One region of the Methylobacterium sp. J-001 genome, then DNA from elsewhere that is predicted to be linked to it. Evidence: predicted binding sites of a transcription regulator. Region 1 holds the regulator's gene; each other region holds the start of a gene.

Region 1 (4,453 bases):
TGCCGCGCTTGCGCTCCCAGGTCTCCCGAAGCCGAAACGACTTCATCACGGATTCCTCGTGGGCCCGTGACAGGCTCATGATGGAGATGAGGAACTGGTCGGCGGGTGCGTCCTCGCGGAACTCCTGCTTGTCCACGAGGGACACGACGACGATGCCCGCGTTGACGATCGCGAGGAGGACGGCAAGGGCCCGGTTGACCTGTTGCCTGGACATCCGGTCGAGACTCTCAACCAGCAGGTAGCTGCCCCTGGGGATCCTGCCAGCCTCGATCTCGGCGAGGAACAGGCCGAGCTGCCCGTTGACCGCGTTGGCTCCTCGGAATCCGGACACCCCGATGTCGTGCAGGTTGAGGCGGGTGTCGAGCGTAAGGTGTGGGTTCTGGGCGAGGTACCGGTCTCGAAGGTCCACCTGGCGTCGGAAGCCGTCGCGGTACTTCTTACGGTCGTCGGCGTTCGCCTGACGCTTCGAGCTCAGCCGAAGATACGAGAACGCCAGGGCCGGCTTGGCCTCCGCCGCCTGAGTGCCCCAACGTTCCATGCCGTTCCCTGGCCTCGTACCTCTTGCCAGTGCTAGGCGGTTGCCGGTAAACACGCAAGCATGTCGTCTCCATCTCCGGGCTCCACATGGTGCTGGCCGCCGGCGTGGTGTTCTGGCTGGTGCGGGCGCTGCTCGCCCTGGTGCCGTATTGCGCGCTCGTCTGGCCGATCAAGAAGATCGCCGCCGGGTTCGCGATGCTGGGGGTGACCGCCTATTGCGCCTTCTCGGGCTGGGACATCGCCGCCGAGCGCTCGCTGATCATGACCCTGATCATGCTGGGGGCGATCCTGGTCGACCGGCCGGCCCTGTCGATGCGCAACCTTGCGCTGGCCGCCCTGATCGCCCTGGCGCGGGAGCCGGAGGGGCTGCTCGGACCGAGCTTCCAGATGTCGTTCGGGGCGGTGGCCGGGCTGATCGCCTGCGCCCGGCTGATCGACGGACGGCTGTTCCGCCGCCCCGGGGCAGGGCGGGTCGAGCGGATCGTCGGTTCGGGCCTCTCGGCCGTGGTCGGCACCCTGGCGACGACGCTGGTGGCGCAGATCGCCACCGCGCCGTTTGCCACCTATCATTTCCAGACGATCCAGCCGTTCGGGCTGATCGGCAATGCCCTGACCCTGCCGCTCGTATCGCTGGTGGTGATGCCCGCGGCGGTGATCGGGATCCTGGCCTATCCCTTCGCCCTCGACCGACCCGTCTGGTGGCTGATGGGGCAGGCGGTGGGCGGCATGCTGGCGATCTCCGAATGGATCGCCGGCTTCGATCGCGCCACGCTGGTGCTGCCGGCCTTCGGCACCGGCGCGCTGGCGCTGCTGGCGGCCGGGCTGCTCCTGGCGACCCTCCCGGTCTCACGGCTGCGCTGGCTCGCCCTTCCGCCCGCCCTGCTCGGGCTCGGCCTCGCCGCGATGCCGGAGCGCTTCGACCTCTACATCGACCGGCAGGGTGGCGGCGCAGCCATCCGCGGACCGAACGGTTCTCTGTCGGTGCTGGGCAGCCCCTCTGCCTTCGTGCTGGAACAATGGCTGAAGGCGGATGGCGACGGCCGGCCGGCCAAAGCGGTGATTGGCGGTGCCGCGAAGGGCGGCCAATGCGACAGGCTCGGATGCACCACGCGCCTGCCGGATGGGCGCGCCGTCGCCCTGGTCCGCGATCGGCGCGCTTTCGCGGAGGATTGCGCCCGGGCAGCCGTGCTGATCACACGGCTTACCGCCCCACCGACCTGCACGGGGCCGCTGGTGATCGACCGGCGTGTTCTCGCCGTCCATGGCGCTGTCGCCCTTCGGGCCGAACACGCGGGGTTCACGGCACGCTATGCAAGTGGCCAAGGACGCGCGATGCCGTGGCGGCCTTCATCCACGGCCGGGGCATCGCCGCCGCCGCGCCCGGAGCCGCCTGCGGGCCCCGGCGACCCCATCCCAGCGACGGCGGACGCAGCCAGCGGCGATGCCACCCCCGGCGACGTCCCGGCCGAGCCCCTTCAGTAGCGGCGGACGAGGCTGACGAGCCGGCCCTGGATCTGGACGCGGTCGGGACCCAGAACGCGGGTCTCGTAAGCCGGGTTGGCGGCCTCCAGGGCGATCGAGGAGCCGCGACGGCGCAGGCGCTTCAGCGTGGCCTCCTCGTCGTCGATCAAGGCCACGATGATGTCGCCGGTGTTGGCCGTGTCCTGCTTGCGGATCACCACGAGGTCGCCGTCGAGGATGCCGGCATCGACCATCGAGTCGCCACGCACTTCGAGGGCGTAATGCTCGCCACCGGCCAGGAAGTCCGGCGACATGGTGATGGCGTGGCTCTGGTTCTGGATCGCCGAGACCGGCGTACCGGCCGCGATCCGGCCCATCACGGGAATCGAGATGGCGCGTCCGCCGTCGTCGATCATCCGGGTTGTCGGGGGCTGGGCCGGCAGCTTGGACTTGCCGCCTTCGACCACGCTGGGGGTGAAGCGGCGGGGCTCTGCGGGCGGCGCGGCAGGCTGGGACAGGCTCTCTGGGATGCGGATCACCTCGATGGCCCGAGCCCGGTTCGGCAGGCGCCGCAGGAAGCCGCGCTCCTCCAGGGCCGTGATCAGCCGGTGGATGCCCGACTTGGACTTCAGATCGAGGGCATCCTTCATCTCGTCGAACGAGGGAGGGACGCCGCATTCCTGCATGCGGCTCTGAATGAAACGCAGGAGGTCCAATTGCTTGCGCGTGAGCATCGACGGGGGACTCGCGGCTTGGCGGACCGCATCGACGCGGCCTCAGAAACAAATCACGAACACGTTAAACGTTCCGCAAGTGTTCTGCAAGCCTCATCCGGCCAAGCTTGATGGGCCGGGGCGCTCCGACGCGCGAGCCTGCGCAGTCTGCCACTCGGCCTCACGGTGACCTGAATCGCATCGGATAGTCGGAACGCTATGAAGGTTCGCGCCGGACGGCAAGGGCCCCCTCAACCTGGGCAGAATGCGCCTCGACCACGGTGGATGACCGGGTGCCGAATGCAAGACATGGGTCGCATGGACGTTTCAACATCCGATACGGTCGAAGCAGGTAGCCGCGTAAAGCGCCTGCGGTCTGCGACCGCGGCGGCCCATGATCAGCTCGACCGGCGCGTCATGGCGGGCCAGCCTTTCGCGAGTCTCGAGCGGTACGCGCTGTTCCTCCAGGTCCAATACCGCTTTCACGCACGGGTCGATCCGCTCTATCACGACGGCGCGCTCGGGCCCGTCCTGCCCGACCTCGACGGAAGGCGCCGTCTTGCGCTGATCACGCAGGACCTGTGCGACGTAACCGGCCGGGTCCTCGACGAGCCCGGGCCGCGCGGGGACGCGATCGATCCCGCGGCCGGCCTCGGTTGGCTCTATGTCGCCGAAGGCTCGAATCTCGGCGCGGCCATCCTGCTCAAGGAAGCCCGGAAGCTCGGCCTTTCAGAGACCCACGGCGCCCGCCACCTCGCCGGGCATCCGGATGGCCGGGGGCTGCACTGGCGGCAATTCACGACGGCCCTCGACCGGATCGCGCTCGCGGCCGACGGCGAGGCACGCGCCGCAGCCGGGGCGACGGAGGCGTTCCGTTACGTGCATCGTCTGGTTGGCGATGCGTTCGGCGACTGAGGCTGCGCCATCCAATGGCCCGTCGCAACAACGCGGACCGCTTGCGTGCGCCAAGCCGTTCGGGGCGACAAACGCATTGACTGGTCAAGCGGGGCCGTTTCAATGCACCACGGTGCTTCCGCCGGGCGTCGGCTTCGCGACGGGGCTGGAATTGGGCTTGGGATGACGAGGATGCGACGGCGCGCGGCTCTGCTGCCCATCGGCTTGGTGACCGTCGGCCTGGGGCTGGCCGGCTGCACCACCGGGTTCTCGTATATCTCGCGGAACTACGTCGCACTCACGCCGCAGGTCGTGACCATCGGCTGCAAGGAACCCTACGAAGTCTACGACAATCGGCAGATCCGCCGGATGCTGATCGTCTCCAACGCCCTGCGGGAATATGCCGGCTGCAACCTGAGCGACGTGCGGATCGATCCCGATCCGGCGGCAAGCCGGGTGACGCGGTTTCGCACCGCTGCCCGTGCCTATCTCGACGAGACCGTGCGCGAGGATTGCCGGATCACCGGCGAGACCGTGTTCGATCCGCAGAAGAGCGAATTCGCCTATGCCTGCGACGGGCCGATCGAGAAGCGGGGCACGGTGGTGCCGCGATTGCCCGGCCGCAATCCGGGCTTCGTCCAATAGGGATCCGAGCCAGCGGCGCCCGGCCTGAGATCGATCGTCAAGAGCCGGGCTTGGGAAAGGTGCGCTCGGCCGCGTCGCCGGCGGCAGCCAGCAGGGCTCGGGCGAAGGCGCGGGCCTCCGACCGATCCAGCACGATCGCTGCCGTAACCGGGCCGCCGCCGAGATCGGCCAAGGCCAGTTCGAGCCGCACCCCGTCCGGCACG
Region 2 (4,453 bases), on a different contig from region 1:
TGGATCAACACTCCAACGGGACTTGCCAACCTGGATCTGTCGATGAACTGCCGTTTACCTTGTTGCTCCCGGATCTATTCTATTGCGAAACTAATTCCGGCGCCATGCCGAAGGTTCCGCCCCGTGCTATTCGCCTGTGGAGAGCGTCACGTCGCCTCGCCCGGGGTCGAATACGCAGTGCAAGCGTCGCACCAACGCGATTCGCACCGGACGTTTGCTCGGCGGGTGTGACTGGGGGGTGACGGTTCGTGCCGCGGTGCCGAAAAAGCCGGTCGCCTGACAAAGCTGCATCGGGCCGGGGGGGCGGGAATACGGGATGACGCGGCCTCCGGCACGAATGCGATCCGCCTCCGCCCGCACGGGCCAAGCCGACCGACCCTGCCCCCCTGAAGCGTCCGGGCTTGATCGGCCGGACTAGCTCGTTCCCGGCTGGATGAAGCTGTCGAGAACCATCTTCCGGCCGGCTTTATCGAAGTCGACGGTGAGCTTGTTGCCGTCGACGCCGGCGACGGTGCCCGGGCCGAACTTCATATGGAAGACCCGCTGGCCGTCCTGGAACGCCGAAGGCGTACCGCTCGACTTGGCGATCAGCTCGCCCTCGATCTGGCGCGGGCCGCCCGCCCGTCCGCCGGGGCTGTTGCCGAAGCCGGACCGGTTGCCGGTGCCGGCCGCGGTGTTGGCCTGGGCGCGCTGCCAGCCGGGTGTGCCGTAGCTGGAGCCGAACGGCGTCGGGTTGCGGTCGAACCGCGAGGCGCCGGCCGAGAAATGCGCGGGCGCCTCGACCACGTCGACGGCCGATTCCGGCAATTCGTCGATGAATCGCGAGGGAATCGTCGAGGACCACAGGCCGTGGATCCGCCGGTTGACCGCAAACGACAGCTTGGCGCGCTTGCGCGCCCGGGTGAGGCCGACATGGGCGAGGCGGCGCTCCTCCTCGAGACCGGCCCGGCCGCTTTCGTCCAGCGCCCGCTGGTTGGGGAACAGGCCGTCCTCCCAGCCGGGGAGGAACACGGTGTCGAATTCCAGGCCCTTGGCGGCGTGGAGCGTCATCAGCGACACCCGCTCGGCGCCCTCGGCCTCGGAGGCCTCCATCACCAGGGAGACGTGCTCCAGGAAGGCCGCCATGTCGGGGAACTCCTCCATCGAGCGGACGAATTCCTTCAGGTTCTCCAGGCGACCGGCGGCGTCGGCGGAGCGGTCCTTCTGCCACATCTCGGTGTAGCCGGATTCCTCCAGGATGGTCTGGGCGACCTCGTTGTGCGGCTGCGTCTCGATGAGCCGTGCCCAGCGCGAAAAACTCTCGGTGAGCGCCCGCAGGGTCGCGCGGACCCGGGGCTTCAACTCGTCGGTCTCGCACAGGCGCTGGGCGGCGATCAGCAGCGGCAGGCGGTTGGCCCGGCCGTAGGTGTGGAGCTGCTGCAGGGTGGCGTCGCCGAGACCGCGCTTCGGCGTGTTCACGATCCGCTCGAAGGCGAGGTCGTCGCTGACATTCATGGTGACGCGCAGATAGGCCAGCGCGTCGCGGATCTCGGCCCGCTCGTAGAAGCGCGGGCCGCCGACCACCCGGTAGGGCAAGCCGAGCTGGACGAAGCGATCCTCGATCTCGCGCATCTGCGCCGAGATCCGCACCAGCACGGCGATCTCGGAGAGGGGATGCTGCTTGGACTGCAGGGATTCGATCGATTCGGCGAGCTGGCGCGCCTCCTCCTCGGAATCCCAGGCGCCGGTGACGGTGACGCGCTCGCCCGGCTCGTCCTCGGTGCGCAGGGTCTTGCCCAGCCGGCTCTCGTTCTTGGCGATCAGGCCCGAGGCGGCGGCCAGGATATGGCCGGTGGAGCGGTAGTTGCGTTCCAGGCGCACCACGACGGCACCCGGAAAATCGTGCTCGAACCGCAGGATGTTGTCGACCTCGGCGCCCCGCCAGCCGTAGATCGACTGATCGTCGTCGCCCACGCAGGCGATGTTCTTGCGCGACTGCGCGAGCAGCCTGAGCCACAGGTACTGGGCGACGTTGGTATCCTGGTACTCGTCCACCAGGATGTAGCGGAACCGGTCCTGGTAATTGGCCAGGATGTCCGGGTTCTCGCGCCAGAGCTTGAGGCAGAGCAGCAGCAGGTCACCGAAATCGACGGCGTTCAGCGTCGCGAGCCGGGCCTGGTAGGCGGTGTAGAGCGCGCCGCCCTTGCCGAACGCGAAGGACGAGGCCTCGCCCGGCGGCACCTGCTCGGGCGAGAGGCCGCGGTTCTTCCAGCCGTCGATGGTGTGGGCCAGCGCCCGGGCCGGCCAGCGCTTCTCGTCGATGTTCTGGTCGGCGATCACCTGCTTCATCAGGCGCAGCTGGTCGTCGGTGCCCAGGATGGTGAAGTCGGATTTCAGCCCGACCAGCTCGGCGTGGCGGCGCAGGATCTTGGTGCCGATGGCGTGGAAGGTGCCGAGCCAGGGCATGCCCTCGCCGGCCGGGCCGATCAGCGCGCCGATCCGGAGCTTCATCTCCCGGGCCGCCTTGTTGGTGAAGGTCACCGACAGGATGTCGTAGGGGCGGGCGCGCCCGGTGGCGATCAGATGGGCGATCCGGGTGGTCAGCACCCGGGTCTTGCCGGTGCCGGCGCCGGCCAGGACCAGCACCGGACCTTCCGTCGCCTCGACGGCGCGGCGCTGCTCGGGGTTGAGCCCTTCGAGATACGAGGCGGCGTCCCGTCGGAGGGCGCCCATGGCGCGGGCGGCGATGGAGGTCGGAGCGCCGTCCCCGGCGGGCTGCGCGTGCGGGCCATTCTGCATTCCGCTTCCCTGGACCAAATCGCGAACGGCGTCGAGGCCATTCGGCTCGGCGCGGCCCTCTGGCGCCGTCCGGGACTTATCGTGCTATGGCCGGTCACAGGTTGCCCAGGGGGGCACGCGACGGCGGGGCATCACGGTGCCGCGACCGCGCGGGGTGATGGCGGAACGGGTAGCGTGCGTGATCTTCTGACCGCGCTGGCGGGCGCCGTCATCCTGGTTCTCGTCGCGGCTCTGGCCGTCCCGCCCATCATCGATTGGCAGGCCCAGCGCGGCCTTGTCGAACGGGCGCTCGCCCGGTCCCTGGGCGTGCCGGCCCGGACCGATGGCCGGATCGAGGTCCGGCTCCTGCCCTCGCCGCGGCTGCGCATCGACCGGCTGCATCTCGGCACCGACCCGAACCGGCCGAGCCTGGACGCCCGCTTCGTCAAGGCCGAGATCGCTCTGGCGCCGCTCCTGAAGGGCGAGTTCCGTTTCACCGAGACGCGGATCGGTCGCGCCGAGATCAAGCTCCCGGTGGCGGGCGGCGACGCCCTGCGGATCCCCCCCGAGCTCGGCGAGGCCCTGCGCGCCCGTGACTTCGCCATCGAGGATCTGCACGTCCAGCAATTCCTCGTGACCACGCAGGTGCCGGCCACGGGCCGGACCGACCAGCTCTACGTTCAGGACCTGCGCCTCCAGGCGCCCGCGCTCATCGGGCCGTGGCGGGTGGAGGGCACCAGCGGCGGCATTCCATTCCGGGCGGTCAGCGGCACGCCGGGGCCGGACGGGCGGCTCGCCGTGAAGATCGCGGGCGGCGGCGATGCGCATCCGCGCTTCGAGGCCGATGCGCGCCTCGGCCTGGTGCCCAACGAGGCCGATGGGGCGACGCTGATCGAATCCGAAGGCTCGGCCCGCCTCGTGGTCGGGCCGCCGACCCAGGCGGCGGGTCCCTATCTGCCGTTCTCGCTGGGCGGGACGTTCAAGGCCCGCGGCACCCAGGTGCGGTTCGAGGGCGTCGAGCTCGCGATCGATCCGGGCGGACGGGCGCTCCGCTTCGGCGGCACCGGGCGGCTCGACCTGCGCCAGTGGCGCGCCGGCCTGAACCTGGATGGCCGCCGCCTCGACCTCGACGCCTTCCTGGGCTCGCCCGAGGGCCAGAACCTGATCGCCCGCGGGGTCCCGGATCTCGGGCGCGGCCTACCGGCGATGCTCGACCTCGACCTCGCGGTGGGCACCCTGGTGCTGGGCGGCGAGGAATGGTCGAACCTCGCGCTGTCCGGCACCGTCGAGCGCGCGGGCGGCCTGCTGCTGCGGCGCCTGTCGGCGGTCGGGCCGGGCGACGCGGCCCTGAATGTCAGCGGGCAGATCGAGGCGGCGCCGTTCCGCCTCACCGGCCCTGTGGCGCTGACCGCCCCCGATTCCGAACCGCTCGGGCGCTATCTGCGCCGGCTCGGGCTGGAGGGGCCGCTGACCGCGCTCCTCGACGGCCGCCGGATCGAGGCCGCGGCCGACCTGTCCGCGGCGGCCTCCAGCCTGTCCCTGCGCAACCTGCGCCTCGGCCTGGGGCCGGCGCGCATCACCGGCAATGCCCGCTACACGGCCGCGGAGCCGGGATCGCGCGGGCGCTTCGACGCCCAGATCCGCGCCAGCGGCATCGACATCGCCACTCTGCCACCGGTGGGAACGACGCTCGGCA
Region 3 (4,453 bases), on a different contig from region 1:
AGCATCGCCGCGCTCGGAACACGCTGGTGTCCGGGCTGGCTGACGCCGTCGTTTTGAGGCGCGCGCGGCCCGGCATGGGTATCCAGAAAGGCCCGGCAGACGCTGATGTTGCTCTTGCAGCCGCGCGGCAGTTTCACGCCCTTTCGCTCGGCCAAGCTCACCGCAAACGACAGCATGGCCGAGGTCGGTGGCCGATTGTCGGCCTGACCGTGTGGGATAAGGCTGGGGTCGAGGCTGACCACCGGTGAGTTCGAGATCGCGGCGATCAGCTCATTGAGACGCGCGCGCGTGCGATGTTGAAAGGCGTCGGCGCGCTGGATGGCCTCCGCGCGCGTGTTGGCACGACCGATCTCGGCCAACTCCGCCTCGAACATCGCTCGCCCCACCGGATCACCGTAGGCTGGGAATACGTGTCGCACCGCTGTGATGAACGCCAGCCCCACCTCGGTGACTTCGATGGCTGGATCTTTGCCGTTGGACAGGGTGATGTAGCGGCTCTTCAGGAGTTTGGGCAGGATCGTATCGCGCGTGGCGGCCGTGCCGAGACCCTTGGGCTCGTTCGGGTTGACCGGGTTCTCCAGGGCGCGTTTGACCACCGGATCATCCACTTGATCGACTAGTCGGCCCATCACCACCGGGAGCTCGCCTCGGGTGATCCGCCGCGGCGGCTCGGTTATCGCGGTAGCGACGTCAGCAGTTATAGCCGATGCGCCCTCACCGTCGTATGCAACTGGCAGGCGGGCGGACATAGCCTCCGCCTCGCGCCTGGCCTTGCCGGGCACAGCGTCCACTTCGAGTTCCGTCTCGCTGCCGTAGACCGCACGCCACCCGGGCGCACGTATGACATTGCCCGAGACGGCAAACCGTTTCGGGCCAATCGGCGTCCACACCTCGGCACTTATGCTGGTGCGAGCATCGATTCCGTCTGGGAGGTGAGCGGTCATGTAGGCCTTCGCGACGAGCTCCCACAACCGGAACTGATCGGCTGAGAGGCGGCTGCGCTCAGGGACCTTGCGTAAGGGCACGATCGCGTGATGCTCCCCCGGATCCTTGACGTAGTGCCCTTTGATGCCACGGCGGATCACAGGCGCATAATCCCGCGCGATGAGGCTACGCAGGTCGGTCAGCACGGTGGCGATCGCGGCGATCACCGTTGCGGCGTCAGCAGCCTGCCCCTCCGGCAGGTACTCGGACTCCGTGCGCGGGTAGCTGAGGTAGCCCTGATCGTACAGGTCCTGGGCGATGCCCGCTGTGTGTTGGGGATCCCAACCAAACCGCTTGGCGCAGCGCCTGGCGAGGGTGTCTTTCGAGAAGAGCTGGGGCGGTGCGCGTCGCACATCCTTGTGCTCAACCGTCAGCGGGCCCGACCACGTCGCGGCGGCTGTCCGGATCGTCTCGGCGATCTCTGCGTCGAAGATCCGCTCCTTGGGCGCGTGCCACAGGGTCAGCTCGGCACCGGACTGGGTGCCAAGGTGCAAAGCGACCTTGAAGAAGTCCTGCGGCACGAAGGAGCGGATACGCTCCTCCAAGTCGGTGAGGATAGCCAGGGTGGGCGTCTGCACCCCGCCGAAGCGCCAGGGCTCTCGGAAAGCAGGCGGGCGTAGACGCAGCGAGATGGCTCGTGTGCCGTTCAGGCCGAGGTGGTAGTCCTCATATTGCCTGCAGAGCGCCTCGAGGTAGGCGGCGTAGTCGCGCTCGCCTGAACTCGGTTCCTTGGCCAGGGCAGCGAAGGCCCGGCGAATCGAGACGTCGTCGAGCGCGCCGAGCCTGAGTCGGTCGACCCGCCCACGCCAGCCGAGATGCTCTAGGACCTCCCAGGCGATCATCGAGCCCTCGCGTCCGGGATCAGTGGCGATGATCACACGCTCGACACCGCTCAGCGCCTGCCGGATGGCAGCAATTTTCGGTTCGTGCGACTGGCCGGACCGGTTGGTACCGTAGCTGACCGGGATGGTGGTGAGCACGATCGGAAGGGCATCGAAGCGCCAGGGCTTCCACTCAGGACGGATGCTACCTGGTTCCTCGGCAGAGAGCAGGTGTCCCTCCGCGGCCACGCAGACCGTGTTGGGCGAATGAAAAAAACGCTGCAACTGCCGCATTGCAGAGGGCTTCTCGAAGAAGAACAGCGTGCGGCCGGAGCTCGAAGGTGACATGTCGCTGACCGCTAGGGCTCTCGCTGCGCTAGGCAGATGGTTCATATTTTGTTCCAGGGCGGCTTCGCATGCAACTGGCGTGACGAGTCGCGGAGGGCAGCGGCTGATGCTGAACGTGAGCTGCTGAGCGTGAACATAATTTCGGCAGAAGGTGACGGCGAGCGCTTGACCGGCATCTGGCCGCTCACTGCACGCCTACTGCGACATAGCTGCCACGCTTTCACGACCCAAAGCGGAAATGGCCTGAGTGATCGTCTCTGCCGCAGCTACCGTGCCGAAGTGTTAGGCCCTGACCTCACCCAGCGCTACGCTTCCTCTCCAGCCATTCAGGGGTAGCAGCCTGGCTGCGAAGGTACTGACCAGAACGGGGGTAGGAAGGTCTGGACGAGGGGTTCACCGGGGCAGGTATACCGGGCCGTGGGGTAAGCGCACTCGGAACCCCTATCTAAGGCTGGAGGAGCTTACGGAGGACGACATGGGTAGCGAGAGAGCGGTGCTGGCAGGGGGATGCTTCTGGGGCATGCAAGATCTGATCCGGCGTCAGGAAGGCGTGATGTCGACCCGGGTCGGCTACACCGGCGGGGACGTGGCGAACGCTACTTACCGCAACCACGGCACTCACGCTGAAGCCATCGAAATCGTCTACGACCCGACACGGACGAGTTTCCGGCGCGTGCTGGAGTTCTTTTTCCAGATCCACGACCCCACCACCCCGAACCGCCAAGGCAACGACCGGGGCCTAAGCTACCGTTCGGCGATCTACTACACCGACGACGACCAGCGTCGGGTTGCGGAGGACACCATCGCCGACGTCGACACATCCGGCCTGTGGCCCGGGAAGGTCGTGACCGAGGTGGCGCCCGCCGAAGACTTCTGGGAGGCCGAGCCCGAACACCAGGATTACCTGGAGCGGCGGCCCAATGGATACACCTGCTACTTCGTCAGACCGCACTGGGTCCTTCCCGTAAAATCTGCGGTCGCGCAGAACGCCTGATTGCGCCTAAAGGCGTTGGCGCCTCTGAGCGTCAACGCCTCAACGATGGGGTCGCGATTATCGTAAGGTCGCGGATTCCCCGTTCTCGAGACGCCTGTCCTCGCCATCGGGACCGCCCCGCGCGACGTGGTCGTTTAGGCGGCCCAGGTGCTCGAAAACGTGTTCGAACGCTGCGGTGACAGCCTTCTCGAATGAACCGTCGCCCTTGCCTTGGGCGTCCTTGAGGGCGCCAAGCAGAGCGCGGTGCTTCTCGGTATCGGCAGACATGCGTTTCTCCCAGCCGGCGACTGTACCGACTCGGTGAGCCAAGCTCCTTCTTCGGTGCCGGTTCCTGAAGGGTGATGCCGGCTCCGATCTCAGGGCGCCGTTCACCACCGGTCATGCGAAGAGCGGGGCTTGGCAAACAGCCAGCTGCTTTCCGGGATGGAGGACCTGACCGGATAGCTTGTGCCGAAAACGTTCGACGCCGGCATCGAGCATCTGATCGTCGCAACCTAACCGCTAGAGGAAAGACTGCTTCCCACCAACTGAGAGAAAAACTACGCGGTGCTTTACCACCCGTAGCGCCGTAGACCTCACCGTTGACGTAAATCCCCCCCCTTAAAAGTAGTCCTCCCTGAGGTATGGCTTTGAGCCATGCCGAGGTTGACCCCGTTTGTGATCAACGGCCTATGCAAGTTCTCGGGCTATCGGAGGGCCCCCCGGATCCTGGTTCGGGCGAAAGGTGAGCCTCCGGGTCTCATTCTGCGGCTTGTTGCGGGTGCCGAACACTCCGTGCCCCCGGTACCCCAAGACCGATCGCCTTTGCGATCGCCGAGCGTTGCTCGGCGTAGCTGGGGGCCACAGTCGGGTAGTCGCTGGGCAGGCGGTAGCGGGCACGGTACGTCTCAGGCGTAAGGCCGTGGGCGGTGAGATGTCGCTTTAGGGTCCTGTACAAACGTCCGTCGATAAAGCTCATGATGTGGTCATGCTGGACCGATCTGCGGATCTGAGCAGGAGTCGGGACTTCAGTGGTTGCGATGGCTGAATGGAGTTCGTCTGAGGGCTGCTGCAGATTGCAGAGTGCCCAATGAATGGACTCGAACAAACCTGGCAGATCTGCGACTGCGATGTGATTGTTGGTGACATAGGCAGCCGTGATCTCAGCTGCCAGCTCAAGGCATGAGTGTGGCAGTAATTCTTGAGAAGACATTTTAGTCATTGAAGTTTTCCTCACATGGCCCCCTACTACCGGCAAAAGCATAAGACTGATGCCACTTGCTGGGCCTTCGCAGCGCCAGTAGATATTTTCAGAAATAAGTGCCCT
Region 4 (4,453 bases), on a different contig from region 1:
CCAGGTCGGCGATTGTATTCACCTCGGCGGTGTGGCGAATGCGCATCTCGTCGATGGACAGGTCGATCCGGCGGCCCTGCGTGAGCGCCTCCGTAAAGGCATTGCGGCGCGCCTCGGCCTCGCCCTCGAAGTTGTTCGCTTTGGCCGTGCCGAAGGCGGCTCGGACCGTATCCGAGGTCTCGTCGGCGGCGGTCGCGATGACGCCGGCCCAGGCGGCGGCCAGTCGCCCACGCTCCTCGGCCGCGGCGACGATATCGGCCTGCGACCACGGGGTGCCGGCGGCGACCGCGGCTTCGATCCGCACCACCACGCCCCCAATCAGGGCCCGCGAGGCCCACGCCGAGCGCTTCAAGTCGAGGTAATGCGCTAGAAGCGCATCGCCGCGCGGGATCGCAGCATCGACCGCATCGTTCGCCGCCAGGAAGGCCTCGAGCAGCGCCTGGGACGCCTCGGCGATGGCCGGCAGCGTGCTGGCGGGTCGCTGCTCTGCGGGCACCGCCAATGCGGCGTCGACCTGCGAGCGCAGCCTGAGCGTGGCCGCGTAGGCCCGCTGCAGCGGCTCGACCTTCGCCAGCACCGCGGGCGCATCTACCTCTCGGGCGAGCGTCGCGAGCTGGTCGAGGCCAGCCGCGATCGTGGTGCGTTGGGTGGCGATCAGCGTCGCATCCCTGCCGGGAATCGGCTGAGCAGCTTTCAGCGCCTGGAGCGTGCGGCCGCGCTCCATACGGATGGCCAGCAGATCCTTGAGAAGCGTCCGGCTCGCCTCGGTCAGGGCCACCACGCGGTGGCTGCGCTCCGTCTGCACCTGCGCATCACGCAGGGTCGCCACCCCCGAGGCGATCAACATGACGCTCATCGAGAACAGGGTCGCGCACAGGATTTTGCCGATCGTCAGGGTCGTGAGTTCAAATCCGGCGAACGTTAAGGGTTGCCCACGCGACATCGACAATGGTTCCGTCTGGATGTTGATGCTTTGCCGGATAATATTTGCCATTAATTTGGAATAAATCCAAATCTCCACCGGCAGCATAGCCTTTCTGGATCTGATCCATGACGTTTGCAGCTCGAATTTATGACAATCTATATGTGTCTACTTGTTCGAGGGAAGATTGTGTTTCTCGACGGTCGTGAAATACATTGCGGTCAAGTCCGATGACGGCGGTGCTGCCATCCGCATCCATTACCTTGAAATCTGATTCCCTCATCACGGCGAGTGTCATGAACGAAGGCTCGGTTTCGTGCAGCCTGCGTCGTGTGGCGATCGCTGCTGCGAAGCCCGACCCTGCTTTAGAACAGCGCGAGCTGCGCCCCCGGCTTGCGGAAGGCGGCCGTGTTCAGTGCCATCCGCCCGAAGGCGAAGCCAAGCCGGCCGCCGGCGATGCGGACCCGCTGGCCGATCAGTTCGGCGTAGGGCCCCTCTCCGCGGAAGCGATGGCCGAAGCGCGGATCATTCTCACGCCCGCCCCTTGCCTGCGCCAGCAGCGCGAAGGCCCGGGCCTGGCATTCGGGATAGTGTTCGGCGAACCAGTCGGCCACAAGGTCGGCAACCTCGCCCGGCAGCCGCAGCAGGGCATGGCCGATGCGGCTCGCGCCGTTTTCTCGGGCTTTCGCCAGGATTGCCTCAATCTCGTGATCGGTCAGCCCCGGGATGATCGGCGAGACGTTGACCATCACGGGCACGCCCGCCTCGCTGAGGCGCCGCATTGCGGCGAGCCGCTTCTCCGGCCGCGGTGCTCTCGGGTCGAGCAGGCGAGCGAGACGTGGGTCCAGCGTCGGCAGCGAGATGGCCACGAGAACGAGGTTCTCTGCGGCCATCTCGGCCAAGATGTCGAGGTCGCGCAGCACGAGGTCGGACTTGGTGGTGACGGCGACGGGATGGCGCGCCGCCCGCAGCACCTCCAACACCGCACGGGTGATGCCGTGCTCCCGCTCCACCGGCTGGTAGGGATCGGTGGCGGTACCGAGGGCGATCGTTTCCGGCTGGTAGCCTGGGGCTGCGATCTCGCGCTTCAGGAGCTGGGCAGCATCGGGCTTTGCGAAGATCCGCGATTCGAAGTCGAGCCCCGGCGACAGTCCCAGCCAGGCATGGGTTGGGCGCGCATAGCAGTAGATGCAGCCGTGCTCGCAGCCGCGATACGGGTTGACCGACCGGTCGAACGGGATGTCCGGCGAGCTGTTGCGGGCAATCATCCGCCCTGCACGCTCGAGGGTGACCTGCGTGCGCAGGGGAGCGATCGCATCGGTCTCCCAATCGCCGTCCTGAAAATTCTCGCGCTTGGCCGTTTCGTAGCGGCTTGTTGGGTTGGCTGTGGCGCCGCGTCCGCGCCGGGCTTCCGGGGACCGCGTGCTCGAACCGAGGCGCATGGGAAACCTGGGGGTGGATCCATCCCGACTCGCCGCCATCGTGCTCCACCCTGTGGTTTGCTTGGAACATAGCGCGAACGGACCGAAGGCCAGCGCCTCAATTTCAGGCAAACGCAACTGCTTCCCGGCTTCGATAACCTCCAGCCTCTCCGGGATGCCTACCCACCGGTTTACCGCCGCGCAAAATCGTCTATGGGCGCGGTCATGCTCTCTGCGGTGACCTATCTGGCCGACCCGGCCGATCCGGACGCGATCGATCGCCTGGCCGACACGCTCAGCGTTCTCGTATCCGGTGTAGCCGGTGGCCTGGTCGGGGATGCTGTCATCGTAACCGACGAGGAGAGCGAGGCGGCGTCGGCCATCGCGGACGCCACCGGGGCGACCCTCGTCCTCCACCGGAGCGGAAGCCCCTATGCGGCAGGTGCTGCGGAAGCGCGGCGTGACTGGGTGCTGTGCCTAGAGGCCGGGGACGTTCCGGCCGAGGGTTGGATCCGCACCCTCGATCGCTTCGTCAACACCGCCCGGCCGGAGACCGGGCTTGGAAGGCTGCACCGCCCGGCCACGGGCTGGAGGGGCCGTCTCGTTGGCCGGGTCGAGTCCGTAACCGGCGCAAGGCGGGCCAGGGCCGGCGACGTGGTGCGACGGGAGGCGCTGCGGGCGGGCGCCGTGTTTGCGCCGCGCCTCAAGGTCCGGCCGCTGATCGCCCGCATCGACAGGCCCTAATCGACAGATTGTCGCAGCTCGACTTAGTGGTATCGGCTAAACATCAGCCGAAATTACTGGCGCTATGGCAGAAAAATTGCTGAATTGGAGGTTATAGCTGAGCGCCGCACCGCGGCGCGGCGAGGAAGGATGCGCCGATGGACTCCTCAGGCCTGATGGGGCGGAAGTCCGTCGACGATATTCTGGAAAGCGGCGAGGGGGAGGAGCAGCTCTCGAAATCCCTTGGCGCTCTGTCGATCACAGCCATGGGCGTCGGGGCGATCATCGGCGCCGGCATCTTCGTGCTCACGGGCACGGCGGCGGCGCAATATGCGGGCCCGGGCATCATGCTGTCCTTCGTGCTCGGCGGCATCGCCTGCGCATTCGTCGGCCTGTGCTACTCCGAGATGGCCGCGCTGATCCCGGTGGCCGGATCGAGCTACACCTACACCTACGCGACGTTGGGCGAGTTCTTCGCCTGGCTGATCGGCTGGGACCTGATCCTCGAATACGCCATGGGCGCGGCCACCGTGGCGGTGGGATGGTCGGGTTACGTCACGAGCCTGCTGAAGGATGTGGGCATCGCAATTCCGGCCCGGTTCGCGCACGCGCCGGGCACGGCGATCGACGGCGGCGGCACCGCCCTGTTCAATCTGCCGGCGGTGGTGATCGTCGCCCTGATCACGCTCCTGTTGATGCGCGGCACCAAGGAATCGGCGCGGTTCAACAACATCATGGTGGCGGTCAAGCTCACCGTGGTGGTCGCCTTCATCGCGCTCGGCTGGGGCCATGTCGATACGGCGCATTGGAGCCCGCTGATCCCGCCGAACGAGGGCACCTTCGGGCAATACGGCTACAGCGGCATCCTGCGCGGCGCCGGCGTGGTGTTCTTCGCCTTCATCGGTTTCGACGCAGTCTCCACCGCCGCTCAGGAAGCCCGCAAGCCGCAGAAGGACATGCCGATCGGCATCCTCGGCTCGCTCGCCGTCTGCACAATCCTGTACGTGCTCGTGGCCGCGGTTCTGACCGGCCTAGTGCCGTACAAGGAGCTGAACGTCCCGGATCCGATCGCCAAAGGCGTTGATGTGATCGGCATTGGCTGGTTCTCCCTGCTGATCAAGCTGGGGGCCCTCACCGGGCTGACGACGGTGATCCTGGTGTTGCTCTACGGCCAGAGCCGGATATTCTTCACCATGGCCAATGATGGGCTGCTGCCGAAGCTGTTCGCCCATGTCCACCCGACCTACCAGACGCCCTATCGCAGCCAAGCCCTGATCGGAGGGGTGGTCGCCCTGGTGGCGGCGCTGGTACCGATCAATATCCTCGGCGAGATGGTGAGCATCGGGACGCTGGCCGCCTTCATCCTGGTCTGCGGCGCGGTGATCCA

The links. Region 1 encodes LexA, which represses DNA repair genes until DNA is damaged. Its sites were predicted from a motif close to TGTTCNNNNTGTGTTCNG; they were not measured.
Region 2: MKK65_RS15280 (ATP-dependent helicase) is a predicted target of LexA. The motif match lies at 2,789-2,806, and genes of this name have one in related genera.
Region 3: MKK65_RS10865 (type IA DNA topoisomerase) is a predicted target of LexA. The motif match lies at 2,192-2,209, and genes of this name have one in related genera.
Region 4: MKK65_RS07325 (PA0069 family radical SAM protein) is a predicted target of LexA. The motif match lies at 2,427-2,444, and genes of this name have one in related genera.

What each region holds. Positions count from the first base shown of each region.
Region 1 is NZ_JAKSYN010000094.1:86,560-91,012, reverse strand. It holds gene MKK65_RS10555 (recombinase family protein) at 1-538, opposite strand, end outside; partial or broken gene MKK65_RS10550 (ComEC/Rec2 family competence protein) at 598-2,019, shown strand; gene lexA (transcriptional repressor LexA) at 2,013-2,732, opposite strand; gene MKK65_RS10540 (biliverdin-producing heme oxygenase) at 3,129-3,626, shown strand; gene MKK65_RS10535 (hypothetical protein) at 3,798-4,250, shown strand; gene MKK65_RS10530 (hypothetical protein) at 4,288-4,453, opposite strand, start outside.
Region 2 is NZ_JAKSYN010000133.1:12,431-16,883, forward strand. It holds gene MKK65_RS15275 (PhoH family protein) at 1-1, opposite strand, end outside; gene MKK65_RS15280 (ATP-dependent helicase) at 415-2,778, opposite strand; gene MKK65_RS15285 (AsmA-like C-terminal region-containing protein) at 2,953-4,453, shown strand, end outside.
Region 3 is NZ_JAKSYN010000098.1:1,577-6,029, forward strand. It holds gene MKK65_RS10865 (type IA DNA topoisomerase) at 1-2,153, opposite strand, end outside; gene msrA (peptide-methionine (S)-S-oxide reductase MsrA) at 2,629-3,147, shown strand; gene MKK65_RS10875 (hypothetical protein) at 3,205-3,414, opposite strand; gene MKK65_RS10880 (MucR family transcriptional regulator) at 3,887-4,390, opposite strand.
Region 4 is NZ_JAKSYN010000067.1:70,972-75,424, reverse strand. It holds gene MKK65_RS07335 (methyl-accepting chemotaxis protein) at 1-943, opposite strand, end outside; gene MKK65_RS07330 (hypothetical protein) at 906-1,052, opposite strand; gene MKK65_RS07325 (PA0069 family radical SAM protein) at 1,288-2,403, opposite strand; gene MKK65_RS07320 (hypothetical protein) at 2,569-3,087, shown strand; gene MKK65_RS07315 (amino acid permease) at 3,225-4,453, shown strand, end outside.